2 regions of the Achromobacter sp. 1011791174 genome follow, and region 1 is predicted to be linked to the other one. Evidence: riboswitches for the same ligand, from Rfam matches in the RefSeq annotation. Region 1 holds a riboswitch; the other holds the start of a gene.
What was found. Region 1 has a riboswitch for glycine ahead of AC6LJ5_RS23385 (D-amino acid dehydrogenase). Riboswitches for the same ligand answer to the same signal wherever they lie in the genome.

Region 1 (7,481 bases):
CGGCACCGCGATGGCGGTATTCGCCCGGCGCGCCCAGCACCGCCTGGAACTTGCGGGCCTCGCCCGAATAGGCATGCTTGGCGGGTATGGTCAGCGTGACGCCCGACAGGCCGTTGCGCTTCGGTCCGCAGGACCAGAAGCCGTTGGAGATCTCGGCGTAAGGCACCCGGGCCACGACGCGCGGCGGCTGGCCGGACTTGGCGCCGCCGGACCTGGCATCGGCCAGCCACTCGATCCAGACGCGGCAGCTGACGTGCTCGAAACCCACGTTCTCCAGGATCACCCGGTAAGTGCCCTTCGCATCGCCGGAGCGCCAATGCCCGCCCTCCAGCGTCGCCACGAGCTCGGCCTCGTCCAGATTTGTGTCGGGACTGAGATCGGCGCTGGCATCGGCTCCGGCAACGGCGGAAGCCGCCAGGAACGAAAGGCTCAATAGCGCTGCGGCAAGGATTTTCATGATGCTGACGACCTGTTGGAAAGCGATGTCGAGAATTGGAGCATGCGCCCGCCGTGGTTTGTAGCACACCGCCAGGCCGGCCCGAATCCCTTGCCGGAATGGAACGGCGCTTGCGCGTTCGGCGCAGACCGGCCGCCATCCGCGCCGCTAGGATCGTCGCATCGTCATCAAGGAGCACGATCATGCGCGTCACTGTCATCGGAGGCGGACACGGCTGCTACGCGGCCGCCGCGGACCTGCACGAAAAAGGCCACGAGGTGCGCTGGTGGCGGCGCGACGCCGAGGCCAGCGCCGCGCTGGCCAAGGCCGGCGGGCTGGAGGTCACCGACTATCGCGGCACCCGCCGCATCGCCATCGGCGACGGCCCCGGCCAACTGCGGCTGGCGCGCGAACTGCGCGACGCGGTCCAGGGCGCCGAGCTGATCGTCATTCCGCTGCCCGCCACCACGCACGACGAGCTGGCGCCCCGGCTCGCGCCGCTGCTGGAGGAGGGGCAGGTGGTGTTCCTGCCGCCCGGCACCTTCGGCTGCCAGCTGTTCGCGCGCGCCCAGCGCCAGGCCGGCAACCGCGCGCAGGTCGCCTATGCCGAGACCGGCACCCTGCCCTACCTGGCGCGCAAGCACGGCCAGCGCGTGGTCATCAGCGGCTACGCCACGCGCCTGCCCACCGGCGTCTTCCCCCTTCGGCTGGCCGATGCCGCGCTGCGGCGGCTGGCCCAGGCCTATCCCAGCGTGGAGCCGGCGGGCGACGGCCTGTCCGGCGCGCTCATGAATGCCGGCCCCATCATCCACCCGCCGCTCATCCTGATGAACGCCGGTCCCTTGCAGCATTTCGAGCGCTGGGACATCCACAACGAAGGCACCCAGCCGGCCATCCGCGCCGTGACCGATGCGCTGGACGCCGAGCGCGTGGCGCTGCGCGAGGCGCTGGGCTATGGCGCGCCGCATTTCCCGCTGGCCGACCACTACGCCAAGGAAGGCGATGAATGGATGTACGGGCGCGGCGCCCATGGCCGCCTGACCGACAGCGGCGACTGGCGCGAGACCATCGACCTGCACCGCCACCGCTACATGCTGGAGGACACGCGGCTGGGGCTGTCCTTCCTGGTGTCGACGGGCCGCTGGGCCGGCGTGCCCATGCCGGTGGCGCAGGGCCTGCTGGCCCTGGCCTCGGCGCTGACCGGGCGCGACCTGTACGCCGAGGGCCGCACGCTGGAGAACCTGGGCCTGTCCGCGCTGTCGCGCGCCGACATGCGCGCGCTGCTGCAAGAGGGCTATTGAGATGGCCGCCCCCTTGTGCGTGATCGGCGCCGGCCGCATGGGACAGGGCATCGCCGCGTCCTACCTGATCGCCGGCCTGGAGGTGTCACTGATCGACCTCAAGCCCCGCGCCGCCGATGAACAGGCGCGCGTCCACGACGCGGCCCGCGCGGCCGTGCGCGCCGAGCTGGGCATGCTCGCGCGGCTGGGCGTGCTGAGCGAGGACCAGGCCGACGCCGCGCTGGCCCGGCTGCGGCTGCGCGCGAGGGACGATGCGGCCGCCGACCTGCGCGCGGCGCGCGCGGTGTTCGAGGCCGTGCCCGAACGCCTGGACGCCAAGCGTGACGCGCTGCGCTGGCTGGACGAGGCCTGCCCGGCCGACGCCGTGGTGGCATCGACCACGTCCACCTTCCTGGTCACCGAACTGGCGGCGCTGACGGCGCATCCGGAACGCTTCCTGAACGCGCACTGGCTCAACCCGGCCAGCCTGATCCCGCTGTTGGAAGTCAGCCGGGGCCCCGCCACCCGCGATGCCGCCGCCGACCAGCTGCTGGAGCTGCTGCGCATGGCGGGCAAGACGCCGGTGATGTGCGCGCCGTCCGCCGGCTACATCGTGCCGCGCATCCAGGCGCTGGCCATGAACGAGGCGGCCCGCATGGTCGAGGAAGGCGTGGCCAGCGCCGAGGACATCGACACCGCCGTGCGCCTGGGCTTCGGTTTGCGCTTCTCGGTGCTGGGCCTGCTGGAATTCATCGACTGGGGCGGCGGCGACATCCTCTACTACGCCTCGCGCTACCTGGCCGGCGCGCTGGACCCGCGCTTCGCGGCGCCGGACGTGATCGCGCGCAACATGGAACAGGGCCGCAACGGCTTGCGCGACGGCCAGGGCTTCTACGACTACGCCGGCGTGGACGTGGACGCGTATCGGATGCAGCGGCTGGAGCAGCTGCGCGACCGGCTGGCGCTGCTGGGCCTGCTGCCGCGCTGCGGCTCGGCGCTGAACGGGGCCGGCGCCGGCGCGGCGCCGGCCGCCTGACCGGAGACCGTCCGGCGGACCGGCCTAGGCAGCGCCCGCCGCCGCGACTGCCCCACGCGCCTGCTCAACGGCCTCCCGTCTCCAGCGCATCCAGCACCTCATAGGCCAGGCGCACGCGATCGGCGTTGGGATAGTTGCGGTTGGCCAGGATCACGATGCCGATCCGGCGTCCCGGCACGAAGGCGACGTAGGCGCCGAAGCCATTGGTGGCGCCGGTCTTGTTGATCCAGGCGTCGGCGCGCGGCGCCAGCGGCGGACGCAGCGCGCGCACGTCGTGCGTCTCGAAGGCGACCGTGTTGAAATTGCCTTCCAGCACGGTATCCAGCGGCGCCGGATAGCGATACTGCTCCCACACCAGGTCCTGCGTCATGCCGCCCAGTTCGAAGTAGCCCCGGTGCGTGTCGGCGATGGCCTGATCCAGCTTGGCGTCGCCGCTGGTGCCGCCCAGGTTCAGTTCCACGAAGCGCAGCAGGTCGCGGGCGCTGGTCTTGACGCCGTAGGCCTCGTCGGCCAGCACGCCGGGACTCACGCGCACCGGCTGGTTGCGCTTGTCGTAGCCCTGCGCGTAGCGCGCCATCTGGTCGGCCGGCACCTGCAGATAGGTGCTGGGCAGGCCCAGCTTGGGCAACAGCGTGCCCTGCATCAGCGGCACATAGGCCTGGCCCATGGCATTGGCGGTGGCCACGCCCAGCATGCCGATGCTGGGATTGGCATACGTGCGGCGCGTGCCCTCCGCGTAGCTGGGTTGCCAGGCCTGCAGATAGGCCATGAGCTGGGCGCGGTCGCGCACCGTGTCAGGCACCTGCAGCGGAAAGCCGCCCGCCGTGTGCGTGGCTAGGCCCAGCAGCGAGACCTTGCCAAAAGCGCTGCCCGCCAGCTCGGGCACGTGGCGCTCGACCGGATCCGCCAGCGACAGCCGACCCAGCGCCTGCGCATAGGCGGCCAAGGTGGCCGAATAGGTCTTGCTGATCGAGCCCACTTCGAACAGCGTGTCGTTGGTGACCGGGACGCGCGTCTCCCAGGATGCCAGGCCGAAACTGTAGAAATGCTGCTCGCCCTGCCGGGTCACGGCCACCGCCATGCCGGCGATTTCATGCTGCTTCATCACCGTCAGCACGGCCGCGCGCACGCGGGCGTCGGCGTCGTAGATGGGGGACAGCGCCGACGCGGGCAGCGATGCGGCAAGGGCAACGGCCAGCAGGCAGCGGCGGAACAAGGCGGACAGGCGCATGGAGAACTCCCGGAAAACAGCGCAAGCAAGGCGGGCGGGGCCAGGCGGCGGCGACCGGCATGCCGGCGCGCGCCCCGCGCGAACCCAGGATGGTAGCGCCGCCACGCCCATACTGGTACTAACCCTGAATTCCAGGACGCGAAATATTTGGCTATCCTGCCACGGTCGTAGCAAACACCCCGCAGAAGAGACTCGCCCCGGCCCGGCCGCGCGGCGGGCGCCGACGGAGCAACCGCCCCGGAAACTCTCAGGCAGACAGGACTGCGCGGTGTAGACGATCTGGAGAGAGGCGCATTGCGCGCCCACCGAAGGGGAACCCCGGCACGCGCCGGGCAAAGCTCTCAGGTACCGGGACAGATGGGGTGCAGCGGCCGGCCGGCCGTCGCCACGCCATCTGGAGCAATCATGCCCCGCATCGCCATCATTGGCGCCGGTATCACCGGCGTCACGTCCGCCTACGTCCTGCGCAAGCAGGGTTACGACGTTTCCGTCTACGACCGCCAGCGCTATCCCGCGATGGAAACCTCCTACGCCAACGGCGGCCAGCTGTCGGCCAGCAACGCCGAGGTCTGGAACAGCGCCGCCACCGTGCTCAAGGGTCTGCGCTGGCTGGGCCGCAGCAACGCGCCGCTGCTGCTCAATCCGCGCTTCAGCTGGCACAAGTATTCCTGGCTGCTGCAATTCATGCGCCAGATCCCCAACCACCGCCGCAACACCATCGCCACCACCCGGCTGGCGATCGAGGCGCGCCAGCACCTGTACGACATGGCCGAGGCCGAAGGCATCGACTTCGACCTGGAGCGGCGCGGCATCCTGCACATCTACCACGACGCCGCCAGCTTCGAGGCCGCGCGACGCGGCAACGAGCTGCTGCGCGAAGGCGGCCTGGAACGCTACGCGGTCACGCCCGAGGAGGCTCGCGACATCGAGCCGGCGCTGCAAACGGCCTGCCACGCCGGCTTCTACACGCCGTCCGACGCCACCGGCGACATCCACAAGTTCACGCGCGGGCTGGCCCAGGCCTGCGAGCGACTGGGCGTGCGCTTCGTGCAGGACGCCGACGTCGCCGCGATCGCGGCCGACGGCACGGGCTACGCGCTGGACCTGGCCGGCACGGACGGCGGCGACGACCGGCACCAGGCCGACGCCGTGGTGGTCTGCGCCGGCGCGGCCAGCCGACGCTTCGCGCGGCAGCTGGGCGACACGGTCAACATCTATCCGGTCAAGGGCTATTCGATCAGCGTGCACCTGGACGACGCCGCCAGCCGCGAGGCCGCGCCGCGCGTCAGCCTGCTCGACGAGGCCGCCAAGATCGTCACCAGCCGGCTGGGCGACCGCTTCCGCGTGGCCGGCACCGCCGAGTTCAACGGCTACAACCTGGACATCCGCGCCGAACGCGTGCAGCCGCTGGTGGACTGGACCCGCCGCCACTTCCCCGGCGTCAGGACGGCGCGCGTGGTGCCCTGGTGCGGGCTGCGCCCGATGACGCCGGACATGATGCCGCGCGTGGGTCCGGGCAAGCGGCCGGGCGTGTTCTACAACACCGGCCACGGCCACCTGGGCTGGACCTTGTCGGCGGCCACCGCGCAATTGCTGGCGGCTAGCGTCGGCGAACGGTTGCGGCCGCACTGAGACGACGCGGACGCGGCCGCAACCGGCGGACCGCCGTTCGCCGCCAGCGGCTCGCCGCCCGTCGCCTTGCGCTAGCGCGCCAGTCGGCGCATCGCCAGCGCGACGATCGCGGTCGAGGTCAGCTGCATGGCGGCGACCACGTACAGGCCGGCGGCCACGCCGCCGGTCCATTCCTTCATCCAGCCCATCATGAAGGGCGTGGCGAAGCCCGCCAGGTTGCCGACCGAGTTGATGAAGGCGATGCCGCCGGCGGCGGCCGTGCCGGTCAAGAAACCCGCCGGAATCGCCCAGAACACGGGAAACGCGCCCAGCACGCCGATGGCGGATACGCTTAGCGCGGCCATCGCCAGCACGGGATTGCCGATGTAGGCGGCGGTCAGCGCGAGCCCCGCCGCGCCGACCAGCGTGGCGCCGGCGCAATGCAGGCGCCGCTCGCCGGTCTTGTCGGAGTGCGCGCCGTTGAGCACCATCGCCACGGTGCCCAGCGTGAAGGGGATCGCCGACAGCAGGCCGATGTCCAGCGCGCCGCGCACGCCCAGCTCGCGCACCAGCGACGGCATCCAGAACGCCAGCGTGGCGTTGCCGCCGACGATGCAGAAGTAGGCGGCCGTGCACAGCCACAGCGCCGGCTGGCGCAGGGCCTGGGCGAAGCTGGCGTGCTTGCCGCCGTGGCGCTGCTCGGCCTCCAGCTCGGCTTCCAGCGCCGTCTGCTCGGCGGCCGACAGCCAGCGCGCCTGGCGCGGCCGGTCCGGCAGGTAGCCCAGCACCACGATGCCGGCGATCACCGAGGGTATGCCCTCCAGCACGAACAGCCATTGCCAGTTGCGCAACGGCGCCACGCCGTCCATGCCGCTCATGATGAGGCCCGCGATCGGACCGCCGACCACGCCGGCGATGCCGAAGGACGTCATGAACCAGCCGTTGATGCGGCCGCGCCGGCCGGCGGGGATCCAGTACGTCAGGTACAGCATGACGCCGGGAAAGAAGCCCGCCTCGAACACGCCCAGCAGGAAGCGCAGCAGATAGAACGAGAACGGCGTCGTGACGAAGGCCATGGCCATCGACGTTAGCCCCCACAGGATGGTGATGCGCGCCAGGGTCTTGCGCGCGCCGATGCGCTGCAGCAGCAGATTGCTCGGCACCTCGAACAGGAAATAGCCGATGAAGAAGATGCCCGCGCCCAGGCCGTACACGGCCTCGCTGAAACGCAGGTCCTGCAGCATCTGCAGCTTGGCGAAGCCGACGTTGACGCGGTCGATCCAGGCGAGCAGGAACAGGAAGATCAGGAAAGGAATCAGCCGCCACGCGACCTTGCTGTGCATGCGGGCGGAATCGACGGCCGGGGCATCGCCTCGGGAATGCTGCGGGGCCGGCTGTGCGGCGGGCTGCGGGGATACGGCATCCATGACTAGTTCCTTGGTGTACCGGACTGGGTTGGGGCCCAACCCGTTACAACCAGGCAGGGCGACGCATCAAGATTTTTAAATTTCTTATAAATATATTTTGAAGCATCGCAAAAATGCAGTAATCGGGACTTACCCGCAGTCGGACCCGCGGCGGGCCGAATCCGCCGCCGGTCCGTTCCCTCGACCCTCAGGCTTCAGGCCAGCAGATCCTTGGGCAGCGCCGCGATGAAGGACGCGAAGCTGATCGAGCCCTGGCCGGGACTCATGTGCCGCGTCATCAGCGTGGCGGCGCGGCCCGCGTCCTGGGCCTGGATCGCGGCGACCAGTTCGCCGTGCTGCGCCCACGAGGAAGCCAGGTGGCCGAAGGCCGAATAGGCGTGGCGGCGGTAGGCGCCGGTGCGCGAGCGCATGCGCAGGATCTCCTGGCGCAGATAGGGATTGCGCGCGCCCTGGTAGAGCG
Region 2 (7,481 bases), on a different contig from region 1:
TGAAGCCAGGCGCGACGAAGTCCAGGCGGAGTTCGTGGCGCGGGTGGCCGCCGCCGCCCAGGAGTTCGTCCAGGCCGCCGGCTCGGACGGCGCCGGGCTGGACTACACGCCGGGCAGCATCCATGCGCTGGATGCCGCGCTCGAGGCCGCCCACGTCGGCGCGCTGGCCCTGACGCCGATGCAGACCGTGGGCGCGGCCGCCTACCTGTACGAGGTGGCGCGGCGCGAGCACGGCGGGTTGTACGAAGTCTGCGACGACGAGGACCCGGTGGTGCTGGTCTGCGGCGAGTCCGGCGCCCAGGTCTGCCTGGCCGCCATCGCCAAGGTCGAGCGGCGTATCCGTTACGGGCAGGCCGAGGCCATCCCGCCTTACTTCGAACGTTTCATCGCGGCCCTGCATGCCGGCGAGCCCCTGACCCTGCGCTAGATCCCCGTTTTCCCGCCGTCGCGGCGGCCTGCCGCGACGCCGCTGGCGCGCCCGGCGGGGCATATGCGCAACACCCGCGGGCCGCTGCGAGCGCCCCGGGGCGGATTGCCTTGGGACTGAAAGAAAAAGCGCCCTACAATTCGGCCATTCCCGCACCCCGGCGGGCTTACGCGCCGCCTATCCCCAGGCGGTTTATTTACCGCAGTACACTCGCGTCCCTTATACGCGTCCGTTTGCCTTGCCCCAGGAGCGCCTGCATGAAATTCCGCTTCCCCATTTTCATCATCGACGAGGACTACCGTTCCGAGAACGCGTCCGGTCTTGGTATCCGTGCCCTGTCCGCCGCGATCGAGGCCGAGGGCGTCGAGGTGATCGGGGTGACCAGCTATGGCGACCTGAGTTCCTTCGCGCAGCAGCAGAGCCGCGCCAGCGCCTTCATCCTGTCGATCGACGATGAAGAGTTCGACGTGGACTCGCCCGAGGACGTGGCCAGCGCGATCAAGAACCTGCGCGCCTTCATCGGCGAGCTGCGCTTTCGCAACGCCGACATCCCGATCTACCTGTACGGCGAGACGCGCACGTCCGAGCACATCCCGAACGACATCCTGCGCGAGCTGCACGGCTTCATCCACATGTTCGAGGACACGCCCGAGTTCGTGGCGCGCCATATCATCCGCGAAGCGCGCAGCTACGTGGACAGCCTGCCGCCGCCGTTCTTCCGCGAGCTGGTGAAGTACGCGCAGGACGGCTCGTATTCCTGGCACTGCCCCGGCCACTCCGGCGGCGTGGCCTTCCTGAAGAGCCCCGTGGGCCAGATGTTCCACCAGTTCTTCGGCGAGAACATGCTGCGCGCCGACGTCTGCAACGCCGTGGATGAACTGGGCCAGCTGCTGGACCACACCGGCCCGGTGGCCGAGTCCGAGCTGAACGCCGCGCGCATCTTCCACGCCGACCACTGCTACTTCGTGACCAACGGCACGTCCACCTCGAACAAGGTGGTGTGGCACGCCAACGTCGCCGCCGGCGACGTGGTCGTGGTGGACCGCAACTGCCACAAGTCGATCCTGCACGCCATCACCATGACGGGCGCGATCCCGGTGTTCCTGCGCCCGACGCGCAATCACCTGGGCATCATCGGCCCGATCCCGCTGGAAGAATTCCACCCGGACAACATCCGCAAGAAGATCGAGGCCAATCCCTTCGCGCGCGAGGCCGTCAACAAGAACCCGCGCATCCTGACGCTGACGCAAAGCACCTACGACGGCGTGATCTACAACGTCGAAATGATCAAGGAACAGCTCGGCAGCCACGTCGACACGCTGCACTTCGACGAAGCCTGGCTGCCGCACGCGGCGTTCCACGAGTTCTACCAGGACATGCACGCCATCGGCCAGGACCGCCCGCGCAGCAAAGACGCGATGGTGTTCGCCACGCACTCCACGCACAAGCTGCTGGCCGGCATTTCGCAGGCCTCGCAGATCATCGTGCAGGAGTCCGAGACCCGCAAGCTGGATCGCAACGTGTTCAACGAGGCGTACCTGATGCACACGTCCACGTCGCCGCAGTACGCGATCATCGCGTCCTGCGACGTGGCCGCCGCCATGATGGAGCCGCCCGGAGGCACCGCGCTGGTCGAGGAAAGCATCCGCGAAGCCATGGACTTCCGCCGCGCCATGCGCAAGGTGGAATCCGAATTCGGCAAGAACGACTGGTGGTTCAAGGTCTGGGGCCCGAACCGCCTGGTGTCCGAAGGCATCGGCAACCGCGATGAATGGATCCTGGAGTCCAACGAGCACTGGCACGGCTTCGGCGACCTGGCCGAAGGCTTCAACATGCTGGACCCGATCAAGGCCACGATCATCACCCCGGGCCTGGACATGTCCGGCAGCTTCGGCGAGACCGGCATCCCGGCCGCGCTGGTGTCCAAGTACCTGACCGAGCACGGCGTGGTGGTCGAGAAGACCGGCCTGTATTCGTTCTTCATCCTGTTCACCATCGGCATCACCAAGGGCCGCTGGAACACGCTGCTGACCGCGCTGCAGCAGTTCAAGGACGACTACGACCGCAACCAGCCGCTGTGGCGCATCCTGCCCGATTTCTGCAAGGTGCATCGCCGCTACGAGCGCATGGGCCTGCGCGACCTGTGCCAGCAGATCCACGAGGCCTACCGCGAACGCGACGTGGCCCGCCTGACCACCGAGATGTACCTGAGCGACATGGTGCCGGCGCTCAAGCCGTCCGACGCCTTCGCCCGCATGGCGCACCGCGAGGTCGAGCGCGTCGACATCGACAAGCTGGAAGGCCGCGTCACCGGCGTGCTGCTGACGCCGTACCCGCCGGGCATTCCGCTGCTGATCCCGGGCGAGCGCTTCAACCGCACCATCGTGCAGTACCTGCAGTTCGCGCGCGAGTTCAACGAGCGCTTCCCGGGCTTCGAGACCTACATCCACGGCCTGGCCGACGAAGTGGGCGAGGACGGCGAGAAGCGCTACTACGTCGACTGCCTGAAGGAAGAGTGATCCCGCAAGGATCCGGAGCTCCGATGTTGTTTGACGTTGCCGTGCTGGGCGCCGGCGCCGCGGGCATGATGTGCGCCGCGGTGGCTGGCCAGCGGGGCCTGCGCGTGGTCCTGGTGGACCACGCCGAGCGCCTGGCCGAGAAAATCCGCATTTCCGGCGGGGGCCGCTGCAATTTCACCAATCTCGGCGCCGGCCCCGCCAACTTCCTGTCCGAGAACCCGCACTTCTGCCGTTCGGCGCTGGCGGGCTATACGCCGCAGGATTTCCTGGCGCTGCTCAAGCGCCATCGCGTGTCCTGGCACGAGAAGCATCGCGGCCAGCTGTTCTGCGACGATTCCAGCGAATCCATCATCGGGCTGCTGCGCGCCGAGTGCGACGAAGGCCGGGTGGCCTGGCACATGGGCTGTTCGGTGGCCGAGATCGCCCACGGCGAGCAGGGCTTCGAGCTGCGCACCAGCCAGGGCCTCATCCGTGCGGCCAAGCTGGTCGTGGCGACCGGCGGCATGGCGATCCCGCAGCTGGGCGCCACCGATTTCGGCCTGAAGATCGCGCGCCAGTTCGGCCTGAAAATCGTCGAGCCACGGCCCGCGCTGGTGCCGCTGACCTTCGACGCGGCGCAATGGCAGCCTTTGTCGGCGCTGTCCGGCGTGGCGCTGGAAGTGAGCCTGTCCACGGGGCAGGGCAAGGCGCGCGGCGAATTCCTCGAAGACCTGCTGTTCACGCATCGCGGGCTGTCGGGGCCGGCGATTTTGCAGATTTCCAGCTATTGGAAGCCGGGCGAGCCCATCGTGGTGGACCTGGCGCCGGGCCGTGACCTGGCCGCCGAGCTGCTGGATGCCAAGTCCGGAAACCGGCAGCAGCTGCACACGGTGCTGGCCGGGCTGTGGCCCAAGCGGCTGGCCGACGCCTGGCTGGCGCTGGCGGAGCAGGGCGGCAAGCCCGGACTGGCGGCCTTGAGACTGGCCGATGCGCCGGACAAGACGCTGCGCGGGTTGGCCCAGGACATTCATCAATGGACGCTGACGCCCAGCGGCACGGCCGGCTACAAGAAGGCCGAGGTCATGCGCGGCGGCGTGGATACGCGCGGGCTGGACCAGAAGTCCATGCAGGCGCGCACCGTGCCCGGCCTGTACTTCATCGGCGAGGCCGTGGACGTGACCGGCTGGCTGGGCGGCTACAACTTCCAGTGGGCCTGGGCCTCGGGCGTGGCCTGCGGCAAGGCGCTGTAGCGGACGGAATCGGGCGGCGCCGGGAGGCCGCGGACGGCCGCTGCCGGGCGCGCGTCCGGCGGCGATAGGCCGGCCTTATCGCGCGGATTGTGACAATCCCGTTGTGATATCAAATAAAAATAAATATCATTTGTGTTTTTGATAGTGATTCGTTCCCGCCACCGAGGGACGATCTGACGGAGACATCTGATGGCCCATACCTTGCCCGCGCTGCCCTACGCCTATGACGCGCTGGAGCCGCACATCGACGCGCTGACGATGGAGATCCATCACGGCAAGCATCACCAGACCTACGTCAACAACCTGAACGCCGCCCTGGAAGGCGCCGGCCTGTCGACCGATGAACCGGTCGAGTCGCTGGTGGCGCGGCTGGACCAGCTGCCCGCCGCCATCACCGCGGCGGTGCGCAACAATGGCGGCGGCCATGCCAACCACAGCCTGTTCTGGACCGTGATGTCGCCGCGCGGCGGCGGCGCGCCCGACGGCGCGCTGGCGCAGGCCATCGCGTCCGACCTCGGCGGGCTGGACGCTTTCCGCGAAGCCTTCACCAAGGCCGCGCTGACCCGCTTCGGCAGCGGCTGGGCCTGGCTGTCGGTGACGCCGGCCGGCAAGCTCGTGGTCGAGAGCAGCGCCAACCAGGACAGCCCGCTGATGCACGGCAATACCCCGATCCTGGGCCTGGACGTATGGGAGCACGCCTACTACCTGAAGTACCAGAACCGCCGTCCCGAGTACATCGGCGCGTTCTACAACGTGATCGATTGGTCCGAGGTGGCGCGCCGCTACGCCGCCGCCGTGGGCTGATCGCGGTTAGGCCAGCGAGGCGCCCATGAACACATTCAGCCGACACCGGATCCGGCCGGCCGCCACCAGCGTCAGCATCTGGACGCTGGCCGTGCTGGTGTCCTGCCTGGCCCTGTACCAGCTTTGGGTCTGCCTGGACGTGCGCGCGCCGCACGTGGCCGACGCGCTGCTGGGCGGCATGATGGCCGCCGCCGCGACCGCGCTGGGCACGCTGCCCGTGCTGTTCGCCCAGACCTTGCCGCAGAAGGTGCAGGACAGCCTGTACGGCTTTGGCGCCGGCGTGATGTTGGCCGCCAGCGCCTTCTCTCTGGTGGCGCCCGGCATCGCCGCGGCGGGCGAGCTGGGGCATGGCCCCTGGGGCGCCGGCATCCTGGTGGGCGCCGCCATCCTGCTGGGCGCGGCGGTGCTGCTGCTGATGGACCGCTGCCTGCCGCACGAGCATTTCATCAAGGGCAGGGAAGGCATCGAGGCGCATCGCCTGCGCCGCACCTGGCTGTTCGTGTTCGCCATCACGCTGCACAACCTGCCCGAAGGGCTGGCCATCGGCGTGGGCTATGCCGGCAACGACCCGCTGCGCGGCACGGCGCTGGCCACCGGCATCGCCATCCAGGACATTCCCGAAGGGCTGGTGGTGGCGGTGGCGCTGATGGCCGCCGGTTACAAGCGCGCCTTCGCGGTGGCGCTGGGCATGCTGTCGGGCCTGGTCGAGCCGCTGGGCGCGGTGCTGGGCGCTGCCGTGGTGGGCTGGTCGGCGGCCTTGCTGCCGTGGGGACTGGGCTTTGCCGCCGGGGCCATGCTGTTCGTCATCAGCCATGAAATCATTCCCGAATCGCACCGCAAGGGACACGAGGTCCATGCCACCGGCGGGCTGATGCTGGGCTTCGTGCTGATGATGCTGCTGGACACCGCGCTGGGTTAGTGGCGGCGGCTTGCTCCCGGTCTGTCGCGGCCGCCCGAACGGCGCGCGGACTGCCGGGTTTCCTCGCTTTCCGGCGCCCGGGGTTTCGATGTATGCTTGCGCCGCTGTCACGCATGTTGCGGGAGAGAGCGGCCATCACGCTGGCCGCCGCCGAAGGCGCAATTCGCCCGGAATCGCTCAGGTAACCCATACCGTCCATGCTTGCCCTGTCCCGGTTTTCGGTCGACGCGGCAAAACAGCACTCTGGAGAGACCTGGCGCCGCGCCTTTCAGGCCGTCCCGAATGGGGACGTAGCGGGCAGCCCAGGCGCCGAAGGTGCACACCCGCCACGCGGGGCAACTCTCAGGCAAAAGGACAGAGGGGCGGAAGATTCAGCCGTGCCGTGGACGCGTGTCCGCTGGCGGCTTTCCGCAACCCTGGCAACGCTGCCGCTCCGGAGTTCCCGCGCATGTCCGCAACCCTCAAACGCACCCCGCTGGCCGACGAACACATCGCCTCCGGCGCCCGAATGGTCGACTTCGGCGGCTGGGACATGCCGCTGGCCTACGGCTCGCAGTTGGAAGAGCACCACGCCGTGCGCCAGGACGCCGGCATGTTCGATGTCTCGCACATGCTCAACGTCGACGTGACCGGCCCGGACGCCTTCGCCTTCCTGCAACGCCTGGTCGCCAACGACGTGGCCAAGCTGACCGTGCCGGGCAAGGCGCTGTACAGCTGCATGCTCAATCCGCAGGGCGGCGTGATCGACGACCTGATCATCTATTTCTTCGCCGCCGATGAGTGGCGCGTCGTGGTCAATGCCGGCACCGCCGACAAGGACATCGCCTGGATGCAGCGCGTCCGGCAGTCCGGCAAGTTCGACGTGGCCATCGCGCCGCGCCGCGACCTGGCCATGATCGCCGTGCAGGGCCCGAACGCCCGCGCCAAGGTCTGGGCCGCGCGTCCGGCCTGGCAGGCCGCCAGCGAACCGCTGACGCCCTTCGTGGCCGCCCAGGTGGGCGACGACACGCTGGTGGCCCGCACCGGCTACACCGGCGAGGACGGCTTCGAGATCGTGCTGCCCGCCACGCAGGCCGTCGCGTTGTGGCGCGACCTGGCGGCGCAAGGCGTGCGTCCCTGCGGCCTGGGCGCGCGCGACACGCTGCGCCTGGAAGCCGGCATGAATCTCTACGGTCAGGACATGGACGAGCTGATCCAGCCCGACCAGGCCGGCCTGACCTGGACGGTGTCGCTGAAGAACGCCGAGCGCCGCTTCATCGGCCGCGACGCGCTGGAACAATTCGCCACCCCGGCCGCCTTCCTGGGCCTGAAGCTGCAGGAGCGCGGCGTGATGCGCGCCCACATGGCCGTGCGCGCCAAGCAGGGCGCGGGCGAGCTGACCAGCGGCACCATGTCGCCCACGCTGGGCGTGTCCATCGGCTTCGCCCGCCTGCCCGTGGGCGTGGCTCCCGGCGACACGGTCGAGGTGGACATCCGTGGCAAGTGGGTGCCCGCCCTGGTCTGCAAGCTGCCATTTGTCCGTAACGGCAAAGCCGTCGAACACTCGTAAACTCGAAGCTTCGCGCGCGCCGGCCGGCAGGCCC

Region 2: linked by a shared signal. The riboswitch ahead of gcvT (glycine cleavage system aminomethyltransferase GcvT) and the one ahead of AC6LJ5_RS23385 (D-amino acid dehydrogenase) in region 1 are both predicted to bind glycine.

Annotation. Positions count from the first base shown of each region.
Region 1 is NZ_JCBANH010000084.1:10,433-17,913, forward strand. Features, by position in the region: gene AC6LJ5_RS23365 (hypothetical protein) at 1-457, opposite strand, end outside; gene AC6LJ5_RS23370 (NAD/NADP octopine/nopaline dehydrogenase family protein) at 640-1,737, shown strand; gene AC6LJ5_RS23375 (3-hydroxybutyryl-CoA dehydrogenase) at 1,739-2,752, shown strand; gene ampC (class C beta-lactamase) at 2,817-3,983, opposite strand; glycine riboswitch at 4,156-4,257, shown strand; glycine riboswitch at 4,261-4,342, shown strand; gene AC6LJ5_RS23385 (D-amino acid dehydrogenase) at 4,389-5,615, shown strand; gene AC6LJ5_RS23390 (MFS transporter) at 5,687-7,021, opposite strand; gene AC6LJ5_RS23395 (GntR family transcriptional regulator) at 7,216-7,481, opposite strand, start outside.
Region 2 is NZ_JCBANH010000145.1:2,655-10,135, forward strand. Features, by position in the region: gene AC6LJ5_RS28875 (hypothetical protein) at 1-427, shown strand, start outside; gene AC6LJ5_RS28880 (arginine/lysine/ornithine decarboxylase) at 685-2,946, shown strand; gene AC6LJ5_RS28885 (BaiN/RdsA family NAD(P)/FAD-dependent oxidoreductase) at 2,970-4,175, shown strand; gene AC6LJ5_RS28890 (superoxide dismutase) at 4,365-4,979, shown strand; gene AC6LJ5_RS28895 (ZIP family metal transporter) at 5,005-5,898, shown strand; glycine riboswitch at 6,008-6,102, shown strand; glycine riboswitch at 6,132-6,266, shown strand; gene gcvT (glycine cleavage system aminomethyltransferase GcvT) at 6,347-7,447, shown strand.